Regions from separate parts of the Corynebacterium auris genome, predicted to be linked through region 1. Evidence: riboswitches for the same ligand, from Rfam matches in the RefSeq annotation. Region 1 holds a riboswitch; the other holds the start of a gene.
What was found. A riboswitch is a leader RNA that binds a small molecule or an ion and turns the genes downstream of it on or off. The one in region 1 is predicted to bind cyclic di-AMP.

Region 2: another riboswitch for cyclic di-AMP. It lies ahead of CAURIS_RS03280 (resuscitation-promoting factor Rpf1 domain-containing protein); the one in region 1 lies ahead of CAURIS_RS07655 (C40 family peptidase).

What each region holds. Positions count from the first base shown of each region.
Region 1 is NZ_CP047047.1:1,599,398-1,607,149, reverse strand. It holds gene ctaE (aa3-type cytochrome oxidase subunit III) at 1-146, shown strand, start outside; gene qcrC (cytochrome bc1 complex diheme cytochrome c subunit) at 227-1,075, shown strand; gene qcrA (cytochrome bc1 complex Rieske iron-sulfur subunit) at 1,072-2,295, shown strand; gene qcrB (cytochrome bc1 complex cytochrome b subunit) at 2,295-3,911, shown strand; cyclic di-AMP (ydaO/yuaA leader) riboswitch at 4,255-4,432, shown strand; gene CAURIS_RS07655 (C40 family peptidase) at 4,442-5,077, shown strand; gene CAURIS_RS07650 (C40 family peptidase) at 5,286-6,317, shown strand; gene CAURIS_RS07645 (glycosyltransferase family 4 protein) at 6,317-7,468, shown strand; gene CAURIS_RS07640 (ROK family protein) at 7,492-7,752, shown strand, end outside.
Region 2 is NZ_CP047047.1:677,872-685,623, forward strand. It holds gene CAURIS_RS03260 (ABC transporter permease) at 86-1,312, opposite strand; gene CAURIS_RS03265 (ABC transporter ATP-binding protein) at 1,309-2,202, opposite strand; gene CAURIS_RS03270 (helicase-associated domain-containing protein) at 2,277-4,298, opposite strand; gene CAURIS_RS03275 (hypothetical protein) at 4,352-4,543, shown strand; gene CAURIS_RS03280 (resuscitation-promoting factor Rpf1 domain-containing protein) at 4,628-5,257, opposite strand; cyclic di-AMP (ydaO/yuaA leader) riboswitch at 5,265-5,404, opposite strand; gene CAURIS_RS03285 (cold-shock protein) at 5,665-6,048, shown strand; gene CAURIS_RS03290 (DUF2771 family protein) at 6,064-6,561, opposite strand; gene CAURIS_RS03295 (glutaminyl-peptide cyclotransferase) at 6,572-7,357, opposite strand; gene CAURIS_RS03300 (DUF3027 domain-containing protein) at 7,368-7,752, shown strand, end outside.

The sequences.
Region 1 (7,752 bases):
TCGCCTTCTGCGTGATTCTCCTCCGCATCTCCAAGGCGAAGTTCACCCCGGCGCAGGCGACCGCGGCGATGGCCACCTCCTACTACTGGCACTTCGTCGACGTCATTTGGATCGGCGTGTTTGTCACGCTCTACCTCGTCCAGTAACGAGCGAGGTCGCTGGGGCTCATTGAGCCACCGATAGTCGTCGTTTCGCATATTCCTCACGAGTCGCTAAAGGGAAGAAGATGGAAAACACCCCAAAGAAGACGCGGAGCCGCCGCAAAATCCGGCGCACCGTCGCCGGCGCCGCCGCGCTGACGTTCGGCCTGACCGGCGCCGGTTTCCTAGCCACGGCGCTTGCCCCCAACGCGCAGGTGGCTACGGCCCAGCGTGACGAGCAAGCGCTCATCCAGGAGGGCAAGGACCTCTACGAGAGCGCCTGCATTACCTGCCACGGCGCGAACCTGCAGGGCGTGCAGGATCGCGGGCCCTCGCTCATCGGTACCGGTGAAGGTGCGGTCTACTTCCAGGTCAACTCCGGTCGCATGCCGATGATGTCCAACGACGCCCAGGCCGAGCGCAAGCGCCCGCGTTACACGGAGGCCCAGGCGCTCGCCATGGCCGCCTACGTTGCCGCCAACGGTGGCGGCCCGGAGATCGTCTACGACCCGGACGGGTCCGTCGCGATGGAGTCGCTGCGCGGGAAGAACTACGACGGCCAGATCCAGGAGGCTGACGTCGCCCGCGGCGGCGAGCTCTTCCGCCTCAACTGCGCTTCCTGCCACAACTTCACCGGCCGCGGCGGCGCGCTGTCCTCCGGCAAGTACGCGCCGACCTTGGACCCGGCGAACGAGCAGGAGATCTACCAGGCGATGCTGACCGGCCCGCAGAACATGCCCAAGTTCTCGGACCGCCAGCTCACCGCGGATGAGAAGAAGGACATTATCGCCTTCATCAAGTCGTCGAAGGAGACCCCGAGCCCGGCGGGCTACGCGCTCGGCGGCCTCGGACCGGTCTCCGAGGGTATCGCCATGTGGGTCATCGGCATCACCCTTGTCGCCGCCGCTGCTATCTGGATTGGATCGCGCTCATGAGCAACGAAGAGAAGAAGAACTACACCGACGCTGAGTTGGACAAGATGAACAACGCCGAGCTCGCGGCGCTTGGCACGGAGCTCGACGACGTCACCGTCGCGTTCCGCAAGGAGCGCTACCCGGTCGAGGGCGACCCGCGGGAGAAGGCGGCGGCGCGCGGCATCGGTATCTGGCTGACGATCTCGGTGATTTCCGGGATCGCGTTCCTCGCCGTGTACCTGTTCTGGCCGTGGGAGCCGCGCTTCCACGGCGACGAGGGGCTGGCGATCTACAACGCGTACACCCCGCTGCTCGGCCTGACCTCCATGCTGGGGCTCGGTTCGCTGGGTATCGCGACTGTGCAGTACGTGAAGAAGTTCATCCCCGAAGAGATCTCGGTGCAGCGCCGTCACGACGGCCGCTCCAGCGAGCTCGATCGACGCACGACGACGGCATTGCTTAACGACGCCTGGCAGACGTCGACCCTCGGCCGCCGCACCGCGCTGAAGGGGCTGCTGGGCACCTCGGCGATCCTGAGCGGCCTGATGATCGCCGCGCCGCTCGGCGGCCTGATCAAGGACCCGTGGCGCCCGCGCCACGAGCTCGGCTACGAGGGCGACGGCACCCTGTGGACCCACGGCTGGACGCTGGCGGACCAGGGCCAGAAGATCTACCTTGGCCGCGACACCGGCGCGATCGCTGAGCTGCACGAAGGCGCCGGCGGGTCGCACTACACGACGGCGGGCGTGTCCCGCCTGGTGCGCATGCGCCCCGAGGACCTCGCCGCGGCGTCGATGGAGACGGTCTTCCCGCTCTACCCGGAGGACGTCAACGACGGAGTCGAGTACGACGCGGAGCGCGACGTGTACGAAAACCACATGCACTCCATCCACGGCCCTCGCAACGCCGTCATGCTCATCCGCCTCCGCTCGGATGATGCGGCGAAGGTCATCGAGCGCGAAGGCCAGGAGTCCTTCCACTACGGCGACTACTACGCCTACTCCAAGATCTGCACGCACATCGGTTGCCCCACCTCGCTCTATGAGGCGCAGACCAACCGCATCCTGTGCCCGTGCCACCAGTCGCAGTTCGACGCGCTGCACTACGGAAAGCCGGTCTTCGGGCCCGCCGCCCGCGCGCTGCCGCAGCTGCCTGTGACGATTGACGAAGACGGATACCTCGTTGCCAACGGAAACTTCATTGAGCCCGTCGGCCCGGCATTCTGGGAGCGTAAGTCCTAATGAGCACTAAACTTGCACAAGCCGCGGACAACGTTGATTCGCGCTACACGATCTCCGGGGCCCTGCGGCCCCAGTTGAACAAGGTCTTCCCGACCCACTGGTCCTTCATGCTCGGCGAGGTGGCGCTTTACAGCTTCATCGTGCTGCTGCTGACGGGCATCTACCTCGCGCTGTTCTTTGACCCCTCCATCACCAAGGTCATCTACGACGGTGACTACCTCCCGCTCAACGGTGTGGAGATGTCGCGAGCGTACGCGACCACCCTGGACATCTCCTTCGGCGTGCGCGGCGGGCTTTTCGTTCGCCAGATGCACCACTGGGCCGCACTGATGTTCATGATGGCGATGTTCGCCCACATGATGCGCATCTTCTTCACCGGCGCCTTCCGCCGCCCGCGCGAGGCGAACTGGGTCATCGGCGTCACCCTCATCCTGCTCGGCATGGCCGAGGGCTTCCTCGGCTACTCCCTGCCCGACGATCTGCTCTCCGGCGTGGGCCTGCGCATCATGTCCGCCATCATCGTCGGTATCCCGATCGTTGGCACCTGGATGCACTGGGCGATCTTCGGCGGTGACTTCCCGTCCGACCTGATGCTGGACCGCTTCTACATCCTGCACGTGCTGGTCCTGCCGGGCATCATCCTTGCCCTGGTCGCGGCCCACCTGCTGTTGGTGTGGTTCCAGAAGCACACGCAGTTCCCGGGGCCGGGCCGTACCGAGAACAACGTCGTGGGCGTGCGCATTTTGCCGGTGTTCGCCGTCAAGGCCATCGCCTACATGTTCATCGTCTTCGCTGTTCTCGCGGGCATGGCGGGCCTGACCACCATCAACAGCATCTGGACGATCGGGCCGTACAACCCCTCACAGGTGTCTGCTGGTTCGCAGCCGGACGTGTACATGTTGTGGACGGACGGCGCTGCGCGTGTCATGCCCGCGTGGGAGCTGTATCTGGGCAACTACACCATCCCGGGCGCCTTCTGGGTCGCCCTGATGTGTGGCATCATGGTCGTCCTCCTGTTCGCCTACCCCTTCATCGAGCAGAAGGTCACCGGCGACAAAGCCCACCACAACCTGCTTCAGCGACCCCGCGACGTGCCGACGCGCACGGGCCTCGGCGTGATGGGCATCGTCTTCTTCCTGCTGCTGACCATCTCCGGCGGTAACGACCACGTGGCCCACTTCTTCGAGATCTCGCTGAACGCCATGACGTGGTTCGGCCGAATCGGCCTGATCGTGCTGCCCCCGCTGGCCTACTTCATCACCTACCGCATCTGCGTGGGCCTGCAGCGCTCCGACCGTGAGGTGCTGGAGCACGGCATCGAGACTGGTGTGATCAAGAAGCTGCCGAACGGCGCCTTCGTCGAGATTCACCAGCCGCTCGGCCCGGTGGACGAGGAAGGCCACCCCGTGCCGCTGGAGTACGCCGGCGCGCGTGTGCCGAAGCAGCTCAACGAGCTCGGCTACTCCGACGCCGAGACCCTCGGGACCTTCAGCTCCCGCGAGCTGGATGTCACGGAGCGCGTCCGCGACGCGGAGGGTCGCCGGCACCACGAGGAGACCGAAACCGTACGCGCTCTGGAGGAGACCAAGGGTTCCTCCGACCGCAACGCCACCTAAGGCGAGCGCCTTAAGAAAGTGCCCTTCCCCGGTGCCGGGGAGGGGTTTTTTCGTGATCTTTTCGTGATGTGAGGTAAATCACTATACGGCCTGTAGTGGGCGGGCGGCCCGGCACGACCCAACTGTGAGGTGCCCGTGCGAGCGTGCGTATGGCGTGTTCAGGGCGCCTTTTTGGCGTCGGTAAGCGAGCTGGACTCGCGGCGGGAACCGGGCAACTTTCTACGGCGAAATGGCCCTGCGGCAAAATAACGGTGCGATAACGGGTGTCGCGTTGGACAAGAGCCGTATCCGTTTCGTAATCTTACCGAGACATTGCGACGACATAGTCGGACGCGATTCGCACAAGGACATATAGCCGAATCCCGCTCGAAGGGCGGGAGCCGGGGAACCACGACGGCCACGAGGCCACTCCCTGGGGTGAATGGGGCGCAAGGGCGGCGGTAGATCGCCGCGGAGTGCACCAGGGCCGACTCTCAGGCCCAACCCGACAGCTAACCCGGTAGGCGACTGAGATGATATGGAGAAAGTCAGTGGCTAAACACCGCCGCCAGAACAAGACCGTGACCCGCAACCTCGCTACCGCGACCGCCGTCGCCGCGGGTGCGGCCCTGCTGAGCCCTGCCGCGAACGCCGCCGAGGTGCGGATCCCGAACACGAACTACTCGGTCGAGGTCCAGGGGATCGAGAACGTCCCCCACATCGAGAAGATCCCCGGCGTGACCCAGTGGATCCCCTCCCTGGCCGAGCAGGGCACGGCGAACTACAACGCTCCGGCTTCGGCGAACCCCGCGTCCGCTCCCGCCCCGGCGGCGAGCGCAAAAACCCCGGGCGAGCGCATCGTTGAGATTGCGCGCACCAAGATCGGCGCTCCCTACGTCTACGGTGCCTCCGGCCCCGACGCCTTCGACTGCTCCGGCTTCACCTCCTGGGTCTACGCTCAGGCGGGCAAGGCGATCCCCCGCACCTCCCAGGCTCAGGCCTCCGCGGGCACCCCGGTCCCGCTGGACCAGCTGCAGCCGGGTGACATCGTCGCGTACTACGGCGGCGCCTCCCACGTTGCCATCTACGCGGGCAACGGCAAGATCATCGACGCGCTCAACAGCGGCACCCCGGTCGGGGAGCGTCCGCTGCACATGATGCCGGTTCACTCGGCTGTGCGCTTCTAGGCGCTTCTAGGCGCTTCTAGCTCGAGGCGCTCCACCCGCCCCCGGATGTCCGGCTGGGCGGGTTTCGCCATTTTTGGCTGGTCAAAGCGGTTTTTTATGGTCACTTGATTCCCGCCGAGAATGGACTATATTGAGATAACGGTTTTGTAAAGATGGTGCCGTATCAACGCGACGAACCGCGACGGCCCAGGATGTGAAAGAGGACTCAGTGGGCAAGCATTCCCTCCGACCCCGCCACAGCGCCGCACGCGCCACGGTGTCCGCCTTCGCTCTCGGGGCCACCGTCGTCAGCTCCGTGGCCGTGTCAGCCCGGGCCGACGACGTGGACGCTCTGATCGACGAGGTGGAAACCCTCTCGCAGGAGGCCACCGGAAAGAGCGAAGAACTCAAGAGCATTGAGGACGAGATCGCGAGCGCGGAGGGCCGCCTCGGCGAGCTGCGCGACCGGGTGGAGCGGACCCGGACCGAGGCGGAGGAAGCGATCGCCGCCCGCGAGTCCAAGCGGGAGGCCTTTGACACCATCGCAGCGTCTGCGAACCGGACCAGCACGGCGGACACCATCATCACCAGCCTGGGGGCGGACAACCCCCAGGCGTTCATCGACCGCGCGGCATACCTCGGTGCGGTTTCCCGCAACGCGGACCGCACCCTCGACGCCCTGCGGCAGGCGAACGACGAGGCCGCCGAGCGCGCCACGGCGGCGAACATCGCTGTGGCCGAGGCCGAGTTCCAGCGCAACCAGCTTGACTCCAAGCGCGCGAAGCTGGAGCGCGAGCGCGACGAGCTCGACGAGAAGGTGAGCCAGGTCGAAGAGCGGATCAACGCCCTGAACCCGGAGCAGCGCGCCCGCTGGGAAAACAAGAACAACCCGATCGAGGTGCCTGATCTTCTGCCGGGCGCCGGCGAGGGCGTCGTCGGTGCCGCCCTGGCACAGGTGGGCAAGCCCTACGGCTGGGGGGCCGCCGGCCCCTCCGCCTTCGACTGCTCCGGCCTGATGGTGTGGGCCTACAGCCAGAACGGCAAGTCGATTCCGCGGACCTCGCAGGCGCAGCTCGCCGGCGGCACCCCGGTACCGGTGTCCCAGCTGCAGCCGGGGGACATCATCGGCTACTACCCGGGTGTGACGCACGTGGGCATGTACATCGGCAACGGCCAGGTCGTGCACGCCTCCGACTACGGCATCCCCGTCCAGGTCGTGCCGCTGAACTCCATGCCAGTCCAGGGCGCCGTGCGCTACTGATGCGCACGCTGCTGGTTACCAACGACTTCCCGCCCACTGTGGGCGGGATTCAGTCGTATTTGAGGGATTACGCCGCCGCACTGGTCGAGCGGGCCGGACAGGACGGGCTCGTCGTCTTTGCCTCCACGCAGGACGCGGAGGCGGCCCGCCTGTGGGACGCGGCCTGCGGCTACGAGGTGATCCGCTGGCCGCGATCGGTGATGCTCCCCACCCCGGCCGTGCGCCGCGAGATGCAGCGCATCATCCGCGAGCGCGACATCGACACCGTCTGGTTCGGCGCGGCCGCCCCGCTGGCGCTGCTGGGTGCGGCCGCCCGCGAGGCCGGGGCGAGCCGGGTGGTGGCCACGACGCACGGCCATGAGGTCGGCTGGTCCATGCTGCCCGGAGCCCGCCAGGCGCTGCGCCGCATCGGCGATCGCGCGGACGTGGTCACCTACATTTCGCGCTACACGCTCTCGCGCTTCGGTCGCGCGCTCGGGCCGCACCCGCGCTTTGTCGCCGTGCCCTCCGCACTCGATACGGATTTCTTCCGCCCGATACCGCCCGACCGCATCGCGGCGGCCCGAGCTGAGCTCGGGGTGGGCCGGGCGCCGCTCGTCGTGTGCGCCTCCCGCCTCGTCGCTCGCAAGGGGCAGGACCAGCTCATCAGGGCGTTGCCACGCATTCGCTCGCTTGTCGACGGCACACACCTCGCCATTGTCGGGTCCGGCCCGTATGGACGGCGCCTGCACCGCCTCGCGGAGCAGCTCGCCCCGGAGCACCGAGCTGCCGTCACCTTCACCGGCGCTGTGGACAGCGAGCGGCTGCGCGACGTCATTGCGGCCGCGGATGTCTTCGCCATGCCCGCGCGCACCCGGGGCTGGGGCCTCGACACAGAGGGGCTGGGGATCGTGTACCTCGAGGCCCAGGCGTGCGGCGTGCCGGTCGTGGCCGGTGATTCCGGCGGAGCGCCGGAGGCCGTGGGGCCCGACAGCGGGGTCGTGGTTAACGGCCGCGACACCGCCGCACTGGCCGACGCGGTGGCCTCGCTTCTGGGCTACGAGGCCAGGCGCGTGAAGATGGGTGAGGCGGGCCCGGGCTTCGTCGAAAAGCACTTTGGGCGCGGCGAGCTCGGAGACCGCTTGTTCCGGGTTATCAACGGGGAGGAATGAACCGAGGGCTAAACTCGGTGCCTATGTCACGAAACCCCGACCACCCGCGCAACGCGGGGGCGCTGACTGTCGGCTTCGACATCGGAGGGACGAACGTCAGGGCCGGAGCGGTCGACGCGGCGGGTCGCATCGTGGCGCGGCGCGAGGCCCGCACCGCGCACACGGAGGCGGAGCTGGTGCGGACGATCGCCTGCATCGTCGAGGAGCTGCAGGCGGACTACGAGATCGGCGCCGTGGGCGCAGCTGTCGCCGCCTTCCTCGACCCGGAGTGCGAGATCGTGCGC
Region 2 (7,752 bases), 920 kb from region 1:
CGTTCCTGATCCCCGTTCGTGATCCCGGTTCCTGATCCCGGTTCCTAATCTCGGGGAAGACCACCCATTATGCTCCTGCCGGGCGCTAGGCGCGTAGTGCCCGGCCCCAGGAGAACTTGGAACCGTTGTTCAAGATGGTGCCGCGGTAGATACGCGCGGCCAGCCAGGTCACGGCGAGCGACGCGACGAGCGAAACGGCGAGGGAGGCCGCGAGCTGCAGCGGCGGCATGTCCCCGGCCGCGTAGCTGATCGGCGCGGAGAAGATGGAAAACGGCGGAATCCAGCTGAGCACCTGCATCCATGTCTGGTCCGTGGCGGACCAGCCGAAGAAGGGGACGTACAGGGAGGCGATGAGGAGGATGAGAATGGGCACCTGCGTCGCCTCCAGGTCCTCCAAACGCTTCACCATGGCACCCGCCGCGGCGTAAAGGGTGCTGAAGAACAGCAGGGACAAGGAGAAGGGGATGAGCATGAGCGGAAGGATCGACCAGTCGAAGGGCACAGCGTCTGTGACCCCGCTGAGGGCGAGTGCGCCCGCCGTCACCGCGATGACGATGGCGCCGCTGATAAAGGCCATGGCAAAGTTGCCGAGAATCTTGCCCAGCAGAAAGTCGAACGGCCGGACCGTGGTCAACAGCAGCTCGACGACGTGGGAGTCCTTCTCGGTGGCCACCCTGTTGCCCACCTTCACGCAGAAGAAGATCACGGTCACCATGAGCAGAAGCGTCACGCCGAGCGCGGTGACGAGGCGGGCGAGTTCAGCGGCGCTTCTGGAACTTCCCTCGGATTCCTCCTCCGGCCCCGACTCGGACCCCGCCTGAGGCTCCGTCAGGTCCACGGTGGTGATCTCGGTGTCCGGCGCCGCGGCAGCGAATTCGTCCGCGCTGAGGCCGAAGGCGTCCAGAGCCTGTGCCGTCGAGTATTCGTCGGCGACGATGGCGACCAGCGCTGCGACGGTCGGGGAGGGCGTACCGTTGGCCAACAGATCCCAGCCAGTATCGGTGCCCACGACAGCGGCGTCGGCCTCGCCGTCTCTCACCTGTTGCTCCGCGGCGGCGCGGTCCGCCACCTCGTCGGCCTGGGCCCCGGCGTCTTCGAAGGGCTCGGCGGGCACGCCCGCGACGGCCAAGCGTGTTGCCTCCGGCGGGTCCTGGTCGACCTGCCAGGAGATGAAGGCGACCGCAGCGACGATGACGACGAGCTGGAACAGCAGCGCGAACCAGGTTGATTTGCTCCGCGCGAGGCCGCGGATCTCGCGCTCGGCCGTCGTCGCGGCGGCGCCGATCGGGGAGTAGGGCGGCAGGTCTTTCACGGCTGGACAGCCTCCTTGAACAGGTCGGTGAGATCGGGTGCGACGGGCGAGAAGGAACGCACCGGCCCGGCCGCCAGGGCGGCCTGGAGGATGCGCTGGTCAACGTCGGGTTCGGCGTTGTCCTGCGGTTCCAGGACAACGCTGTCCTCCTCCTCGGATACCACGTTCACGCCGTCCGGGTACCAGCCGCGGGCGCGGGTGCGCACCTCGAAGCGCAACGGGCCGCGGGAGCGCAGCTCCGCGACAGTGCCCTCGGCCACCATGGCGCCCGCGGAGACGATGCCGACGCGGTCGCACAGCCTTTGCACCAGGTCGAGCTGGTGGGAGGAGAACAAAACGGGGATGTTGCGGGAGCGGGCCCTGGCGACCAGCATCGAGCTCATCGTGTCGACGGCGACGGGATCGAGGCCCGAAAAGGGCTCGTCCAGGATGAGGATGTCCGGGTCGTGGACCAGGCTCGCCGCCAGTTGCACCCGCTGCTGGTTGCCTAAGGACAGCGATTCGAGGGGGTCGTCCGCGCGCTCGGCGAGGCCGAGTTCTTCCAGCAGTGCGGTGGCGTTCGCGGTGGCCTCCTTCCGCTGCAGCCCGTGCAGCCGGGCGAAGAAGACCAGCTGCTCCAAAATCGCGTCCTTGCTGTAGAGGCCGCGTTCTTCCGGCATGTAGCCGATGCGGCGGCGGGTGTCGTTGTTCAACGGGGTGCCGTCGAAAAGCACCTCGCCCTCGTCGGCGGAGAGGACGCCGAGCGCGATGCGCATGGTGGTGGACTTCCCGGCGCCGTTGGAGCCGACGAAACCGTAGACCTCGCCGGGGCGCACGCTCAGACTCATCCCGGTAAGGGCCTGCACCTCGCCGAAGCGTTTATGCAGGTTATTGACGTCCAGAGTGGGCATGCGGGGATCTCCATAAGGGTAGGGGGCGGCGAGAAAGCTAAGGCAAGGATAACAAAGTCGCCAGCGCCGCTCACCTACAGCGGCTCGGCCGCCGTTACCCGCGCCAGGGGTACCCGCACGACGCGCCCGCTGTCCACGTCCTGTCCGTCGAGCTGGCCCGCGGTGACGCTGAACGGCACGATGGTCAGGGTTCTTTGTGCCCCGGCGCTGTCCACGAACCCGAGGGTGACCCGGTGCCGCGCCCTGGCGGCGGCGCGGATGATGCCCAGCGCGTCCGTTGTCGGCGCCTCGCCGCGCGTGCGCAGCGCGCGCAGCACCTCCTCGGTGTCGCGCGGGGCCGGGGTGCGGGGCAGGCGCGCGGGGGTGGCGCGCACCAGCACCGGGTCCGGTGCGACATTGAGCACGGCCCCGGTGGAGTCCTCCGCGCTCGGCTGGAGCCCGGCCGCGCGCAGTTCGGCCATGAGCTTCGCAAGCGGCAGCTCCGAGACGGCCACGGTGGGTGCGAGCACGCGTAGCGACACCACCACCCCCGCCGCCCTTGCCAAAAGTGCCGGGTCCTCGGTGCGCACGTAGCTCAGCGCCGCCCCGGCGCGCAACGCCCCGTGGTTGCGGGCGACGTCGTCGATGAGGAAGCTCAGCGCCTGGGGAACCTGCCCGATGCAGTGCTGGGAGAGCCACTCGTGCAGCTCGCGAGCGCCCCACCCGGCGCCGAGGGCGCGGCGCAGCGAGGCCTCGGAGATGCGGTAGACGCTGGCGAGCCCCGGCGACTCGAGGTCGGCGAAGGCCTCCACAGCGCGCGCCGTGTCGGGGGTGGGAGGGCCCGGGATGAGAAGCGTCAGGTCGGCCTGCGCGATGACCTCCTCGACCTCCGGCGGTACGAGCTCCCCCGCGGAGGCCACGACGTCGCCGCCTGCCAAGAGAGCGCGCAGGGGAGTGGAGGCGTGCTCGCCGCCGAGCGCGCCAAAGTGGTGCGCCTCGCGCACAGCAGCCTCGATGAAGTCCTCCGACATACCGGCGGCCACCACCGGGGCGCGGTAGAACAGCGAGGCGGGGTCCTCGACAACCGTCGCCCGCGCGCTGTTGAGGCCGGGGGCGTGCGTGGTGTCGTCGAAAAGCCGGGCGTCCGTGTCGATGCGCCAGGGGGAGGCGACCCAGGCGCTCAAAAGGAGCGCCCACTGCTGCGCCAGCGGCGCGTCGAGCCAGAGCAGTCCCTCGCGCGTGGCGGCGAGGACCGGGCGCTCGGCGTCATCGTCGCCGCGTCCGAGGATCCCCGCGGCCTCGCCGGTGGTCATCACGAGCGAGGGGTCGAAGCCGAGCTGCTTCTTCAGGCCCTGGAGGGAGCGCACCCCGACGGTGGAGTCCTTGTTCAGCGGCAGCGGTTCGGCAAGCAGCCGCACCAGCAGCTGCCGCGTCTCGCGCACGGCGTCGAGGCCCTGGGCGGCGGCTTCTCGGTCCACCGCCTGCTGGTCCACGGGGTCGGTGGGCGGTGGGGCGAGGGGGTACTCGCGCGGCTGTTCGCCGCGCAGCGCCTCGCGCACGGGCCGGGGCAGGCGTACGGTGTTCGGGCCCTGCAGGACGAGAAGGTCGGCGTCGATGAGGGAGCGCACCGTCGGGTTCAAAGAGCGCATCATGCCGACACCGCCAGCCTGCGCCAGCCTCTCCAGGACGCTGCGGGACTCGGCATCGAGCGCCTCCACCTGTGCGGTGAGCCCCTCCGGCGCGCGGTCGAGGATGCGCCATCCCGGGGGCAGCCCGGCCAGCGCGCCGGGCGCGACCCGCAGGCCGCTTTCGCCGTAGACGAGCCCCCACGCGCGCAGCTTTGCCACGCTCGCCGCGGCGTCGACGGGGAGGCCTTCGAGGTGTGCGGCGCTGACGGGGTCGAGCTCCGCGCCGTGGTCAACGAGTGTTTCCAGCACCGCGATGTCGGCGGCGTTGAGTCGGCGCAGCGCACGCGCCAGCGATGCCGGCAGGTTCAGCCGCGATGTCAGGGCGGCCAGCGAGGGCGGGGTGGGAAAGGTGGCGTCGGGGCGGGCCTGGATGAGCGTGCGCAGCTCCTCGTCCGACATCGCGGCGAGGGCGGAGATGAGATCGTCCATTATGGGGGTGAGTGTACGTGCGTTTTGGCGGCGGACGTGAAAGAATATGGGGTATGGTTAAAGACGTAGAAAAGATCGGCCGCAAGAACCCGGCCTGGCCCGAATACACTCCCACGGGCCACCCCGTCACCGAGATCACTTCCTCCCTCGCCGGCGCATCCAGCCCCTTCGGGGACGACCTGATCCTTCCCCGCCCGTACGAGGAAACCGGCTACGTCCACCCCACCACGCGCATCAACCGTTAAACGCGCCCAGAGCGCAGTAAACCGCCTGCCCCGGCGATAACGCCGGGGCAGGCGGTTTTTCGCGTAGCGCCCGTTGAGCCGTGCTTAGCGCAGTGCGGCCAGCGCGGCAGCGACGTCGCCCGCGAGGAGGGCGTCGATAAGCGGCTTGTTGGCGTTGTAGAACGCGTTGTAGTTGTCGCGGTTGGCCTTGTAGGTGTCGTGGACCACGGCGGGTACGTGGATGTTGTACTCGGCCAGCTTGGACACGACCTGCTTGTACAGGGCGTCGACCTCAGTCTCGGTGGACTGCTGCTTCGGTGCCGCGGCGGGGGCGGGGGCAGGCGCCGGTGCGGCGGAGACGTTGCGCGGGGTGGGGGCGGAGTTCAGGCCGAGCTTCGCGGAGCAGGCGGGCCACGCGCCCCAGCCCTGGCCGGCGAGGGTGCGCTCGGCGACGGCGATCTGCTGCTCGCGGGTGGCCAGGTTGGCGGTCGGGGCGAACTCGGTGCCGCCGTAGGCCGCCCAGGTGGAGGGGGAGAACTGCAGGCCGCCGTGGTAGCCGTTGCCGGTGTTGATGGACCAGTTACCGCCGGACTCGCACTGCGCGAGGCGGTCCCAGTCGGAGTCGGGGGCAGCCGAGGCCTGCGGGGCGACGACGCCGCTCAGGGCGGCTGCGGCTGCGGTGCCGGCGAGTGCCTTGGCGGCAAAAGATACGGTCTGCTTGGTGTGGCGTCCCATGAAGTCTGTCCTCTCTTGTTGTCGCCTGCGAAGTTAGCTGTCGGGTTCTGGCGGAGGCGCCAGGCCGCTGTCGGTGCGGCTTCACCCCGTGCGCGGCGCGCGGTGGGTTCCCCGCTCCTGCCCTGTGAAGTTCAGTTGCGTGCGCGGGGCCGGGCAGGATTCGGCGGGCCCCGCTCAAGGTCTCGCCCGTATGGGCATGGCCGACACTTTATAGCTTTGTAACGATTGAGTCACGTAAGCGACACGGAACGGCCATCAAACCGTCCCATATGACAGTGTTTTCGCAGGTCATGCGCGTAGTGTGAACTATGTCACGCGCAATGGAGGCTGCTCTTCTCTCCCGCCCCGCGCGCGGGTATGATAGGCGGTCTTTACAGGACTTATCGCAAAAGAAAGAGGGGACGGACATGCCGATTGGAAAGGTGAAGTGGTTCGACGCGGACAAGGGCTTCGGCTTTGCGTCCAACCCGGGCGACGAGGACGTCTTTATCAGCAAGTCCGTCCTGCCCGAAGGCGTGGAGGACCTCGTCGCAGGCCAGCGCATTGAGTTTGACTTCGCGGCCGGGCGCAAAGGCCCCCAGGCGCTGCGCGTCGCCGTGCTCGAAACGCCGAAGCGGCGCCCCGTCCACCGCCGCAAGCCCGAGGAGCTGGGCAGCATGCTTGCCGACGTCATGACGCTCATCGAAACCCAGGTCCAGCCGGCACTGACCGCCGGGCGCTACCCCGAGCGCAAGGAAGCGCGCCAGGTGGCGGAGATCCTCCGTGCCGTGGCGAAGGAGCTCGACGCCTAACTGAACGGCCGCGTCCTATTCGAAGGCGACCGACCACGTTGCCAGCACGGGGGTTTCCTCCCCGCCTGCGGCAGCGTCCACGGTGAGGAAGGAGACCTCGGCGACGACGAGGCGCGCGCCGTCCTTCACGGGGTCCGCGGTGGCGTTTTCCGCTTGGCCGGACTGGAAAAGCTGCTCCTCGTTCGCCCCCGGGTCGTCGTAGATGGTGAGAAGCTTCCAACTGGAGGAGGCGATCTCCTCCGGCAGGGTGAAGGTGACCGGCGAGGACTCGTCCAGCTCGAACCTGGGGGGCTCGCCGCCGTCGCACTGTTCGTCGAGCTCGCAGATGGTGTACGGCTCCACGAGGAGCACGGAGTCCCCGTTGGCTACTTCCACCCGCAGCTCGCCCGGCGGGGTGATGGGCCGGGAGCGCTGCCACTCAAGGAAGAGCGCGAAGCCGCCCACGACGAGGGCGACGCCCACGACAAGGACGAGCAGCTGCGCCCAGGCGGGCACCTTCTTGGTTGAGCTCATGGCGGTGAGTCTAACCGGCGGGTTCGAAACTGACGCGGTACAGGTCGGGCCAGCGTTTGCCCGCGAGGTAGAACTCGTCGGTGCCCGGGATGTGAGCGATGCCGTTGAGGACGTTATTCGGGTCGGGGGCTGCGTTGTTCTCCAGCCCGGACGCATCGATCACGGCCGTGACCGCGCCCGAGTCGGCGTCGATGCGGAGGATATCGGTGGTGAGGAAGACGTTGGCGTACACCGCGCCGCCCACGCACTCGAGCTCGTTGATCCCGCTGACGGGGCTGCCCTCCAGGGTGACCTCGAAGCGCTCGCGCTCCTGCATCGTCTCGGGGTCCATCCGCCGCAGGTAGCTGGTGCCATCGGAATAGATCAGCTCGTCCTGGCGCGCGCACAGGCCCCAGCCCTCCCCGTCGATTCCGGCACGCCCCGTCTCTTCCAGCGTCTCGGCGTCGCGCTGGATGGCCACCCCGTTGCGCCAGGTCAGCTGCCACAGGTGCTCGCCCGCGCGGGTGATGCCCTCGCCGAAGTACTCCGGATCGAGCCCGGCGCTGACCAGCTCGTCGCCCTCGACCGTGCGGCGGTACACCCGCGACTCGCCCTCCTGGCCGGTGCCCACGTAGAGGGTGCCGTCCTCGGCGACCTCGAGGCCCTGGGTGAAGCTGCCGGGGTCAAAGTCGTAGCGGGCCTGGACGACCGCCTGCAGCTGCTCCGGACCTTCGGCGGCGGCCGAGCACGCCGCCGCGCCGGGCAGCACGACGGAAAGCACGGCGAGGTAGCAAAAGGCGCGCGCAGAAAGACCCATGCTCACTATCATGCACCACCTCACGCATAATGAGTGCGTGTCTGCTTCCACCAGATCTTCCCGTTCCTCCCGCCCCCGCCGCCCGTTGCTGGGGGACCGGGCCGTCGCCACCGCCAGGGAGGCCCTCGAAGAGATCGCCGGGGGCGAGGTGGGCGAGCACATCGGCGTGGCGGGGGTAAGCCCCAACGTGGCCACCCACCGCTTCGCGGCGGACGAGCCGGGCTACCCGGGCTGGGAGTGGAACGCGGTCGTGGCCTGCGCCACCGGCTCCACCTGGGTCACCGTCAACGAGGTTGCGCTCGTTCCCTCGCCGAGCGGCGACGCCCTCGAGGCGCCCGACTGGGTGCCCTACTCCGAGCGCCTGCGGCCCGGGGACCTCGGCCCGGGCGACCTCA